Regions from separate parts of the Pseudomonas sp. FP2254 genome, predicted to be linked through region 2. Evidence: predicted binding sites of a transcription regulator. Region 2 holds the regulator's gene; the other holds the start of a gene.

Region 1 (5,600 bases), 1.9 Mb from region 2:
AAGGTCGTGGTCACAGGGGCCAATAGCTTTGTGGGCGTTCATATTGTCGAAGCGCTTCTGGCCGGCGGGGCGGCCCAAGTGGCGTGTCTGGTACGCGAACAGCCGGGGCAGTGCGCAGCGGCGCGGTTCAGTCAGGCACTGCGCGACTACCGCCTCGACCACCTGGACCTTGGCCGGGTGCGGGTATTGGCCGCCGACATCAGCCAACCTCGATTGGGGTTGGCCGACGCAGTGTATGACGAGCTTGCGAGGGAGTTCGGCGTACTGGTGCACAACGCGGCGCAGGTCAACCATGTGATGGACTACGCCTCACTGGCCAGGGACAACGTCGAACCCATCTTCGAATGCCTGCGTCTATGCGAGACCCACTGCAAGAAGGTGTTCAATTTTGTCTCGACGCTTTCAGCCGCCAGCTGCATCGATACCCAGGGCCATGTGCTGGAAGCTCAGGCCGGTGCCGCGCCGCCGCTGTTCATCAAGAATGGCTACAACCTGTCCAAGTGGACGGCTGAACGGCTGTTGGGGCGTGCGATCGAGCAAGGTGCATGGGTCAACATCCTTCGTCCGGGCAACGTCAGTTTCAACAGCCGCACCGGCGTTTGCCAACCGCAAAAAAATCGCTTGATGCTGATGCTCAAGGGGTCGCTGCAGTTAGGCCTGTTGCCCCGCTTGGAACTGGATTTCGACCTGATGCCGGTGGACTTCCTGGCGCGCTTCATCGCGTTCCATTGCATGAGCTTTCACGCCAATAGCTGCGTGTTCAACCTGCATAACCCACAGCCGTTGAGTTGGGAGCGCTACTTGGATGAATTAAGCCGGGTGGGGGGCGGATTCGAGCGGGTATGCGTTGCGCAATGGCAACAAGCCCTGCGCACGGTGAGCCAGGACAACGCAATGTTTGGGGTACTCGGGTTTTACCTTGATCGCCTGGATGATGACATTGGAGATACCAAGATGATTGTGCATGACAATGCCCGACGGGGTGTTGAGCAGATGGGCGAGCACTATCCGGAAAAAGACCCGGCGCTGTTGAACAAAGGCTTTGAGTACCTCAAGGCCATTGGCTTTCTTTGAACCGTTCCAGGACCACGATATGAAACCGCTGCAACCCGATACTTTAATCTGCAACCCGAACGGCCCGCCGATTGTGGCGAGCGTCGTCATCAACTGCGAAGCGCTTCGCGTGTGGGAGATGGTGGGGCAGTTTTCGAGCTTTGATGCCTTCATCCCGGCCTTGGCGTCTGTCGAGATGATCGGCACAGGCGTGGGTGCATTGCGTACCAAAACGTTCCGTGATGGCAACTGTGTCGTCGAGCAACTCAATAGTCGAGATGATCATGCCATGCACATGACCTGGACCATGATCTATAACACGCTGGGCGTGGCCAGGTTGTGGGCAGGGATTCGTGTGCAGGCACATGGCGTGCAATGCGCCAAGGTGAGCTGGACCATCATTGCCGAGCCAGTGGACAAGACGCAGGTGGGTTTCGAAGCGTTTGTGCAGGACTTTGCCGACAGCGCCCTGGCAAACGTGCGTAAGCTGCTGGGCGGTGCGTAGGAGCGAAGCTGCTCGCTCCTACGCACCGCCCAGACAAGTCAGATCTTGAAGCTGTCGACCAGTTGCTTCAAGCGATTGGCCTGTTGCGACAGGGCATCGCAGTCTCTGAGTGTCTCGTTGAGATTGGCTACGCCCTGCTGGTTAAGCAGATTGATCTGGTTGATGTCCACGTTGAGCGTTTCCACCACGGCGGTTTGCTCCTCAGTGGCCGCAGCGACGGACTGGTTCATGCCGTCAATCTCAACGATTCGCTGCGTCACGCTCACCAGGCGTTCACCCGCCTGGTTGGCGACCTCAACACTTTCCTCACTTGAGACCTGGCTGGCATTCATGGTGGTCACCGCCTCGCGGGAGCCCACTTGCAGTGAAGTGATCATTTTATGAATTTCTTCGGCGGACTCCTGGGTACGGTGAGCCAGGTTGCGTACTTCATCGGCCACCACAGCAAAGCCACGCCCGGCCTCACCAGCACGCGCGGCTTCGATCGCGGCGTTGAGAGCAAGCAAGTTGGTTTGCTGAGAAATGCCTTTGATCACATCCAGAATGTGACCAATGTTGTCGGTACTGGCGTTAAGCGTTTCAATCTGTGTGCACGAAAGACTGATCTTCTGAGACAGCTCAGACATTGCCAAAATGGTCTGCTCAACCACTTTGCGCCCATCGTCAGCCTGCTCACTGGCACCGCTGGCGTGTTGAGATGCATCAGCCGCGTTCCGCGCAATCTCCTGAGTGGCGGCCCCCAGCTCGTTGATCGCCGCAGCAACGCTGTTGGTACGTGCACTTTGCTCGTCGGAGCCGATGATCGACGCGTTGGACGACGCCATCACGCGCTGGGACAAATCATGAACCTGGCGCGTGGCCGAAGAGACTTCCGAAATCGAAGCGTGAATACGCTCAACGAACCGGTTGAACGCACTGCCTACTTCGCCAAATTCGTCCTTGCTGGTGACAGCCAGGCGACGAGTCAGGTCGCCCTCGCCTTGGGCGATGTCCTGCATGGCGACGCCCATGGTGGTCAAGGGGCGCAGTAGCACTTGGATCAACAGGCTCAGCAACACCGCAATCGCTACCACGGCGATCAACATGGCAATCAAGGCTGAGGTGCGGAATTTACCGAGCGGCGCGTAGGCTTTGTCTTTGTCGATCGACAATCCGATATACCAATCGGCACCTGGCAGGCCGCTGATGGGCGTAAAGGACAAAATGCGATCATGGCCTTTGAGTACTACGTCCTGGTTGAGCTTTTCTATGCGAAGTGTGGTGCCTGGATAGATGTCCTTGAGGTTTTTCATCACCTGATCTTCGTCTGGACTGACGATGACCTGGCCGTCGCCGCTGACCAGAAAAGCATGGCCGATACCACCAAAGTCCACCGAGTTGATGATTTTCACCAAGGTTTGCAGACTAAGGTCGCCACCCACCACACCAAGCAATTCGCCGTTCTTTTTCACCGGCATCGCGATGGTAACGATCTGACCACCTACTGCCGCCATATAAGGCGGCGTCAGCATGGGTTTATCTGCAGCAACAGCTTGTTTGTACCAAGGGCGCTGACGAGGATCATAGTCGTCCGGCATTTTGGCGTCAGGGCGTTGGGTGAATACACCGTTGGTTTGCCCGACATAAGTGAACTGGAAGTTCGATGTCAGTGCAGGTTGATCTACCAAACCTGGCAGGTCCGCAGCACTGCCTTGGTGGGCAATGTTCTGAGTCAGACTTTCGAGTACCAGGATTCGACCACTGAGCCAGTTTTGCACACTGCTGGCGGTGAGCTCACCGGATTGCTGGATAGATGACTCCAGATTCTGCTTGATCGTACTGCGTTGCAGGTAATCGTTGTAAAGCGTAAATAACGCGAAGGCTAGGACCACCACGCCTGACGCGGCCAACAAAATTTTATGACTGAACTTGAGATTCATTTCATCGACTTCTTTTTGCCAAAGGGGGATGAGCGTGCCGAGCGGAACATTCCATGTAACGGTATAGCCGGCTTCGCGGGCCGCTCTATTTCGGTGCACGCATGGCTCATCAGGCTTTCGGCCAAATCGAGTGAAATCTTAAGGGTTTGTAGGAAACATCTTCTTTTTGAGCGAGAAACCGGACCGGTGGTACACCGATTCATTGCGGGAATGCAGCACACCGGCACTTGCGCGCACGCCATATAAGGATATTGCGGTTGGATACTGAGTGGAAAATACCGATTGCCTAAACGACAAAACCCCTGCCTGCGTTAGCAGACAGGGGTTTCGGAATTTGATCTTGACGATGACCTACTCTCACATGGGGAAACCCCACACTACCATCGGCGATGCATCGTTTCACTGCTGAGTTCGGGATGGGATCAGGTGGTTCCAATGCTCTATGGTCGTCAAGAAATTCTGTGTACCAGAACGATGCATTGCAGCGTGCCAGTGAAATTCATGGACTTCTACATAAAACAAAACCCCAACTGCTCTCGCAATTGGGGTTTCGGAATTTAATCTTGACGATGACCTACTCTCACATGGGGAAACCCCACACTACCATCGGCGATGCATCGTTTCACTGCTGAGTTCGGGATGGGATCAGGTGGTTCCAATGCTCTATGGTCGTCAAGAAATTCGGGTACTGAGTCGCGGCCAGATGGCCTCGCTTCAGCAAATTGGGTATGTGACAGCTGTCGGTGTTTTGTGAGCGTCGAACTTTCGGTTCATTGCGTCTTCATACACCGCAATCTGGCCTTTCGACTCAAATTGCTTGGGTGTTATATGGTCAAGCCTCACGGGCAATTAGTATTGGTTAGCTCAACGCCTCACAGCGCTTACACACCCAACCTATCAACGTCGTAGTCTTCGACGGCCCTTCAGGGAACTCAAGGTTCCAGTGAGATCTCATCTTGAGGCTAGTTTCCCGCTTAGATGCTTTCAGCGGTTATCTATTCCGAACATAGCTACCCGGCAATGCCACTGGCGTGACAACCGGAACACCAGAGGTTCGTCCACTCCGGTCCTCTCGTACTAGGAGCAGCCCCTCTCAAATCTCAAACGTCCACGGCAGATAGGGACCGAACTGTCTCACGACGTTCTAAACCCAGCTCGCGTACCACTTTAAATGGCGAACAGCCATACCCTTGGGACCGGCTTCAGCCCCAGGATGTGATGAGCCGACATCGAGGTGCCAAACACCGCCGTCGATATGAACTTCTTGGGCGGTAATCAGCCTGTTATCCCCGGAGTACCTTTTATCCGTTGAGCGATGGCCCTTCCATACAGAACCACCGGATCACTAAGACCTACTTTCGTACCTGCTCGACGTGTCTGTCTCGCAGTCAAGCGCGCTTTTGCCTTTATACTCTACGACCGATTTCCGACCGGTCTGAGCGCACCTTCGTACTCCTCCGTTACTCTTTAGGAGGAGACCGCCCCAGTCAAACTACCCACCATACACTGTCCTCGATCCGGATAACGGACCTGAGTTAGAACCTCAAAGTTGCCAGGGTGGTATTTCAAGGATGGCTCCACGCAGACTGGCGTCCACGCTTCAAAGCCTCCCACCTATCCTACACAAGCAAATTCAAAGTCCAGTGCAAAGCTATAGTAAAGGTTCACGGGGTCTTTCCGTCTAGCCGCGGATACACTGCATCTTCACAGCGATTTCAATTTCACTGAGTCTCGGGTGGAGACAGCGCCGCCATCGTTACGCCATTCGTGCAGGTCGGAACTTACCCGACAAGGAATTTCGCTACCTTAGGACCGTTATAGTTACGGCCGCCGTTTACCGGGGCTTCGATCAAGAGCTTCGCGTTAGCTAACCCCATCAATTAACCTTCCGGCACCGGGCAGGCGTCACACCCTATACGTCCACTTTCGTGTTTGCAGAGTGCTGTGTTTTTAATAAACAGTCGCAGCGGCCTGGTATCTTCGACCGGCATGAGCTTACGGAGCAAGTCCTTCACCCTCACCGGCGCACCTTCTCCCGAAGTTACGGTGCCATTTTGCCTAGTTCCTTCACCCGAGTTCTCTCAAGCGCCTTGGTATTCTCTACCCAACCACCTGTGTCGGTT
Region 2 (5,600 bases):
GCCCGTCGCCGGCGGGTTGGGCCGGTGTCGCCGGTTTGGCGGCGGCCGGTGCCGCAGGGGCTGCCGCGGTGGCGGCCACTTCCGGCAGCGCGTCGGCGGCGAAGGTGCCCTTGCCATGCAACTGGTCGAGCAACGCTTCGAATTCGTCGTCAGTGATATCGGTGCTGGCAGTGGCAGTGGCCGGCGCCGGCGCTGCGGCGGCGGGTGCCACGGCGTCGGCGGCGAACTGGCCCTTGCCGTGCAACTGATCGAGCAGCGACTCGAATTCGGCGTCGGTAATGTCTTCGCTGGTCGGCGCCTGCGCCGGGGCCGCTGCGGCAGGTGCTTCAGCTTCGGCCTTGACCGCGCTGAGAGAGCTGAGCAGCTGTTCGAACTCGCTGTCGGTAACGTCCGGTTCCGGCGCCGGCTCAGGTTCCGCCACCGCCTCAGCCACGGGCTCGGCCGCCAGATCGGCAGGCTCCGCGTAACGCGCCAGGGCGGCCAGCAGTTCCGGGGTGGCAGCGGTGATCGGGGCCCGTTCGCGCACTTGGCTGAACATGCCGTTGACCGCATCGAGTGCTTCGAGAATCACGTCCATCAACTCCGAGTCGACGTGCCGCTCACCCTTGCGCAGGATGTCGAACACGTTCTCGGCGATGTGGCAGCACTCCACCAGCTCATGGAGCTGGAGGAAGCCGGCGCCCCCTTTTACAGTATGAAAACCGCGAAAAATTGCATTGAGCAGGTTCGCATCATCCGGGCGGCTTTCCAGCTCGACCAGTTGTTCGGACAGTTGCTCTAAAATTTCGCCGGCCTCTACAAGGAAATCCTGAAGGATCTCTTCATCGGCGCCGAAGCTCATGTGGGTGCTCCTTAGAAGCCTAAACTGGATAACAGGTCATCTACGTCATCCTGACCTGACACAACGTCTTCACGTTTATCGGCATGAATCTGCGGACCTTCACCCTTGGCGAGATGTTTTTGTGGATCTTTTTCCGAGAGGATCGCTTCGCGGTCATGTTCGATGCCGGCGAAACGGTCAACCTGGCCTGCCATGAGCACCAGTTTGAGCAAATTGCTTTCCACTTCGGTGACCAACTGCGTCACACGCTTGATCACCTGACCGGTCAGGTCCTGGTAGTCCTGGGCCAGCAGAATATCGTTGAGGTTGCTGGACACCGTGCGGTTGTCCTGCTCGCTGCGTGACAGGAACCCTTCGACCCGGCGTGCCAGCTCGCGGAACTCTTCAGCCCCCACTTCCCGCCGCATGAAGCGGCCCCAGTCGGCATTCAGGGCCTGGGCTTCATTGGCCATGCCGTTGACCAGAGGCGTGGCGTTTTCCACCAGGTCCATGGTGCGGTTGGCCGCGGCCTCAGTCAGCCTGACCACGTAGGACAGGCGTTCGGTGGCATCGGTAATCTGCGAGATTTCTTCGGCCTGGGGCATGTGCGGGTCAATCTGGAAATTGACGATTGCACTGTGCAACTCGCGCGTGAGCTTGCCCACTTCCTGGTACAGGCCTCGGTCACGGGTCTGATTGAGCTCATGGATTAACTGCACCGCGTCGCCGAAATGACCTTTTTCAAGGCTGTCGACCAGTTGGTGAGCATGTTTTTTCAGGGTTGACTCAAAGTCTCCCTGTGACGTTTCTTTCTGCTCCATAGCTCCCCCGCGATGGCATTAGCCGTGGATGCGTTCGAAGATTTTTTCGATCTTCTCTTTCAACGCCTGTGCAGTGAATGGTTTGACCACATAACCGTTAACGCCGGCCTGGGCAGCTTCGATAATCTGTTCACGCTTGGCTTCGGCGGTCACCATCAGCACGGGAAGGCTGCGTAGTTTTTCGTCAGCGCGCACGTGACGCAGCAAGTCGATGCCGGTCATGCCCGGCATGTTCCAGTCGGTTACCAGAAAGTCGATGCCCCCGCTGTTGAGGATCGGAATCGCCGTAAGGCCATCATCCGCCTCGACCGTGTTTGTGAACCCAAGGTCACGCAACAGGTTTTTTATGATCCGCCGCATCGTTGAGAAGTCATCAACGATGAGGATTTTCATGTTCTTGTCCAATTCGACCTCCAAGCAGTCTTAAACGCGCCCAGCACCTGGACGCGCCATTTCAATCAACAGGCATTACACAAAAAGGACTGCCGGGGCCACCACGGGCCGAACCCGCGCAGGCCCATGGCCCACGCGGTATCGCTCTGCAGTGTCCCCACACTGCCTGTCAGCGCGCTCGCCACTCTCCCAGACGTCCCCGCAAGCGGGCGGCGCACTGGCTATGCAACTGGCTGACCCGCGATTCGCTGACCCCCAGCACCTCACCGATTTCCTTGAGGTTCAGCTCTTCGTCGTAGTACAGCGCCAACACCAAACGTTCACGCTCCGGCAAATTGGCGATTGCGTCCGCCAATGCCCCCTGGAAGCGTTCATCCTCCAGGTCGCGCGACGGCTCCATGTGAGCGCTCGCGCCGTCCTCGTGCAGCCCTTCATGCTCGCCGTCCTGCAACAGGTCGTCGAAACTGAACAGGCGGCTGCCCAAGGTATCGTTCAAAATCCCGTAATAATCGTCGAGACTCAATTGGAGTTCGGCCGCAACTTCATGATCTTTAGCGTCACGACCGGTTTTTGCTTCAATTGCTCGAATTGCGTCACTGACCATGCGCGTATTGCGATGCACCGAACGGGGTGCCCAGTCACCTTTACGCACTTCATCGAGCATCGCGCCGCGAATACGGATACCCGCATACGTCTCGAAACTCGCACCCTTGGTGGCGTCGTACTTGGTCGACACCTCCAGCAGGCCGATCATGCCCGCCTGGATCAGATCCTCCACCTGCACGCTGGCCGGCAACCGGGCCAGCAAATGGTAGGCAATGCGCTTGACCAGGGGCGCATAGCGCTCGATCAGTTCACCCTGGCTGTCACGCGCCGATTTTTTGTAGAGGTTGTAACCGCTCGATGTCATAGCACTGGCCCTGCGCTCGTCTGATGCACCAATCGCTCGACGAAAAACTCCAGATGCCCACGCGGGTTGGCGGGCAGCGGCCAGGTATCGACCTTCTGGGCAATAGCCTTGAACGCCAAGGCGCATTTCGAACGAGGGAATGCTTCGTAGACCGCGCGCTGTTTCTGCACGGCCTTGCGCACACATTCGTCGTAGGGAACTGCGCCGACGTATTGTAAGGCGACATCGAGAAAGCGATCCGTGACCTTGGTCAACTTGGCGAACAGGTTGCGCCCTTCCTGCGGGCTCTGGGCCATGTTGGCCAGGACGCGGAAGCGGTTCATGCCGTAGTCACGGTTAAGGAGTTTAATCAGGGCGTAGGCGTCGGTGATCGAGGTGGGTTCATCGCAGACCACCAGCAATACTTCCTGCGCGGCGCGCACAAAGCTGACCACGGACTCGCCGATCCCCGCAGCGGTGTCGATCACCAGCACGTCGAGGTTGTCGCCGATATCGCTGAACGCTTGAATCAGCCCGGCATGCTGCGCGGGGCTCAGGTGCACCATGCTCTGGGTGCCGGAAGCGGCCGGCACGATGCGGATCCCGCCGGGGCCTTGCAGCAGCACATCGCGCAGCTCGCACCGGCCTTCGATCACATCGGCCAGGGTGTGTTTGGGCGTCAGCCCCAGCAGAACGTCGACGTTCGCCAGTCCCAGGTCGGCGTCCAGCAGCATGACGCGACGGCCAAGCTCTGCCAGCGCCAGGGACAAATTCACTGACACGTTAGTTTTTCCGACGCCACCTTTGCCGCCGGTCACCGCGATCACCTGTACGGGATGCATGCTGCCCATTTTATTTCTTTACCTTGTCTTGCTTAGACGCAGGCTACATGGCTTGGCCGCGTGAATCGCTTGCAGACCATCAATGTAGGTACATTGCATTGTGTTCATGTTGCTCAGCCCACCCGTTTTGCCGGGCTGTGGTACAGGTCAGCGAACATATCGGCCATCGCTTCCTCGCTAGGCTCGTCCTGCATTTGCACGCTGACGGCACGGCTGACCAACTGATGACGGCGCGGCAGATGCAGATCATCCGGAATCCGCGGCCCGTCGGTCAGGTAGGCGACCGGTAATGCATGACCGATAGCCAGGCTCAACACTTCGCCCAGGCTGGCGGTTTCGTCCAATTTGGTCAGGATGCAACCGGCCAGCCCACAGCGTTTGTAACTGTGGTAGGCAGCGGTAAGAACCTGTTTCTGGCTGGTGGTTGCAAGCACCAGGTAATTTTTTGACTTGATCCCACGCCCGGCCAGGCTTTCCAGCTGCATGCGCAGCGCCGGATCGCTGGCTTGCAGGCCGGCGGTGTCGATCAGCACCACGCGTTTGCGCAGCAGCGGGTCCAGGGCGTTGGCCAGGGACTGGCCCGGGTCGACATGAGTCACCGGCACGTTAAGAATGCGCCCCAGGGTCTTGAGCTGTTCCTGGGCACCGATACGGTAGCTGTCCATGCTCACCAGCGCGATGTTATGCGCGCCATACTTGAGCACATAACGCGCCGCCAGCTTGGCCAGGGTGGTGGTCTTGCCCATGCCGGCAGGGCCGACCATGGCGATCACGCCGCCCTCTTCCAGAGGTTCGATTTCCGGGGTGACGATCATGCGGGCCAGGTGCGCCAGCAGCATGCGCCAGGCCTGGCGTGGCTCGTCGATTTCAGTGGTCAACGCCAGCAGGTCGCGGGACAACGGGCCGGACAGGCCGATGCGTTGCAGGCGACGCCACAGGTTGGCTTGCTGCGGCTTGCTGCCTTGCAACTGGTTCCAGGCCAGGGAGCCCAGTTGCACTTCCAGCAATTCACGCAGGCCATTGAGTTCAAAACGCATCGAATCGAACATGCGCTGGTCGACGGCGGCGGCCGGGGCTGGCGCGGCGGGACGCGGCGGTTCGACAAACGTAGGTTCAACCAGCGGCTCGGCGGCGGTCAGCGGCAGGCCGGCGAACAACTGGCGATTGGTGGTGGCATCGCTGTCGCCGCGCATGCTCAGTTCGGCCTGGGCCGAGACGATGCGCGAAGCGGTCTTGCGCAACTCGTCCTCGAGCTCCATGTTGGGAACGCGTGGCGCCAGCGCCGAGGGGGTGTAGTCCAGGGCAGCCGTCAGCTCGACACCGCCGGCAATACGACGGTTACCGATAATCGCGGCGTCGGCGCCCAGCTCATCACGGACCAGTTTCATGGCCTGACGCATATCGGCGGCGAAAAAACGCTTCACTTGCATAACCCACTACCCTCAGCCGTTGGGCCCTACTGTCGCGACGATAGTCACTTGCTTGTTGTCAGGAATTTCCTGATAAGCCAACACGTGCAAATTCGGTACTGCCAGGCGTCCAAACCGCGACAACATCGCTCGGACCGGACCCGCCACCAGCAGAATCACCGGTTGGCCCTGCATTTCCTGGCGCTGTGCGGCGTCGATCAACGAACGCTGCAGTTTTTCAGCCATGCTTGGCTCCAGCAGAACGCCTTCTTCCTGGCCTTGCCCTGCCTTCTGAATACTATTGAGCAATATTTGTTCCAACCTTGGTTCCAAGGTGATAACAGGCAGCTCGGAGTCAAGCCCTACAATGCTTTGCACGATTGCGCGGGACAATCCGACGCGCACCGCGGCCACCAGCGCGGCGGT

Evidence for each region. Region 2 encodes FliA, which starts transcription of late flagellar genes. Its sites were predicted from a motif close to CTAAAGTTTNNNNNNNNNNNGCCGNTAA; they were not measured.
Region 1: the regulator FliA is predicted to act here: its motif matches at 3,592-3,619, upstream of PSH94_RS00605 (methyl-accepting chemotaxis protein).

Annotation. Positions count from the first base shown of each region.
Region 1 is NZ_CP117444.1:123,257-128,856, reverse strand. It holds gene PSH94_RS00615 (amino acid adenylation domain-containing protein) at 1-1,074, shown strand, start outside; gene PSH94_RS00610 (SRPBCC family protein) at 1,094-1,558, shown strand; gene PSH94_RS00605 (methyl-accepting chemotaxis protein) at 1,597-3,477, opposite strand; rRNA gene rrf (5S ribosomal RNA) at 3,816-3,931, opposite strand; rRNA gene rrf (5S ribosomal RNA) at 4,039-4,154, opposite strand; rRNA gene PSH94_RS00590 (23S ribosomal RNA) at 4,306-5,600, opposite strand, start outside.
Region 2 is NZ_CP117444.1:3,861,143-3,866,742, forward strand. It holds gene PSH94_RS17650 (chemotaxis protein CheA) at 1-841, opposite strand, end outside; gene PSH94_RS17655 (protein phosphatase CheZ) at 853-1,641, opposite strand; gene PSH94_RS17660 (chemotaxis response regulator CheY) at 1,660-2,034, opposite strand; gene fliA (RNA polymerase sigma factor FliA) at 2,204-2,944, opposite strand; gene fleN (flagellar synthesis regulator FleN) at 2,941-3,774, opposite strand; gene flhF (flagellar biosynthesis protein FlhF) at 3,879-5,195, opposite strand; gene flhA (flagellar biosynthesis protein FlhA) at 5,208-5,600, opposite strand, start outside.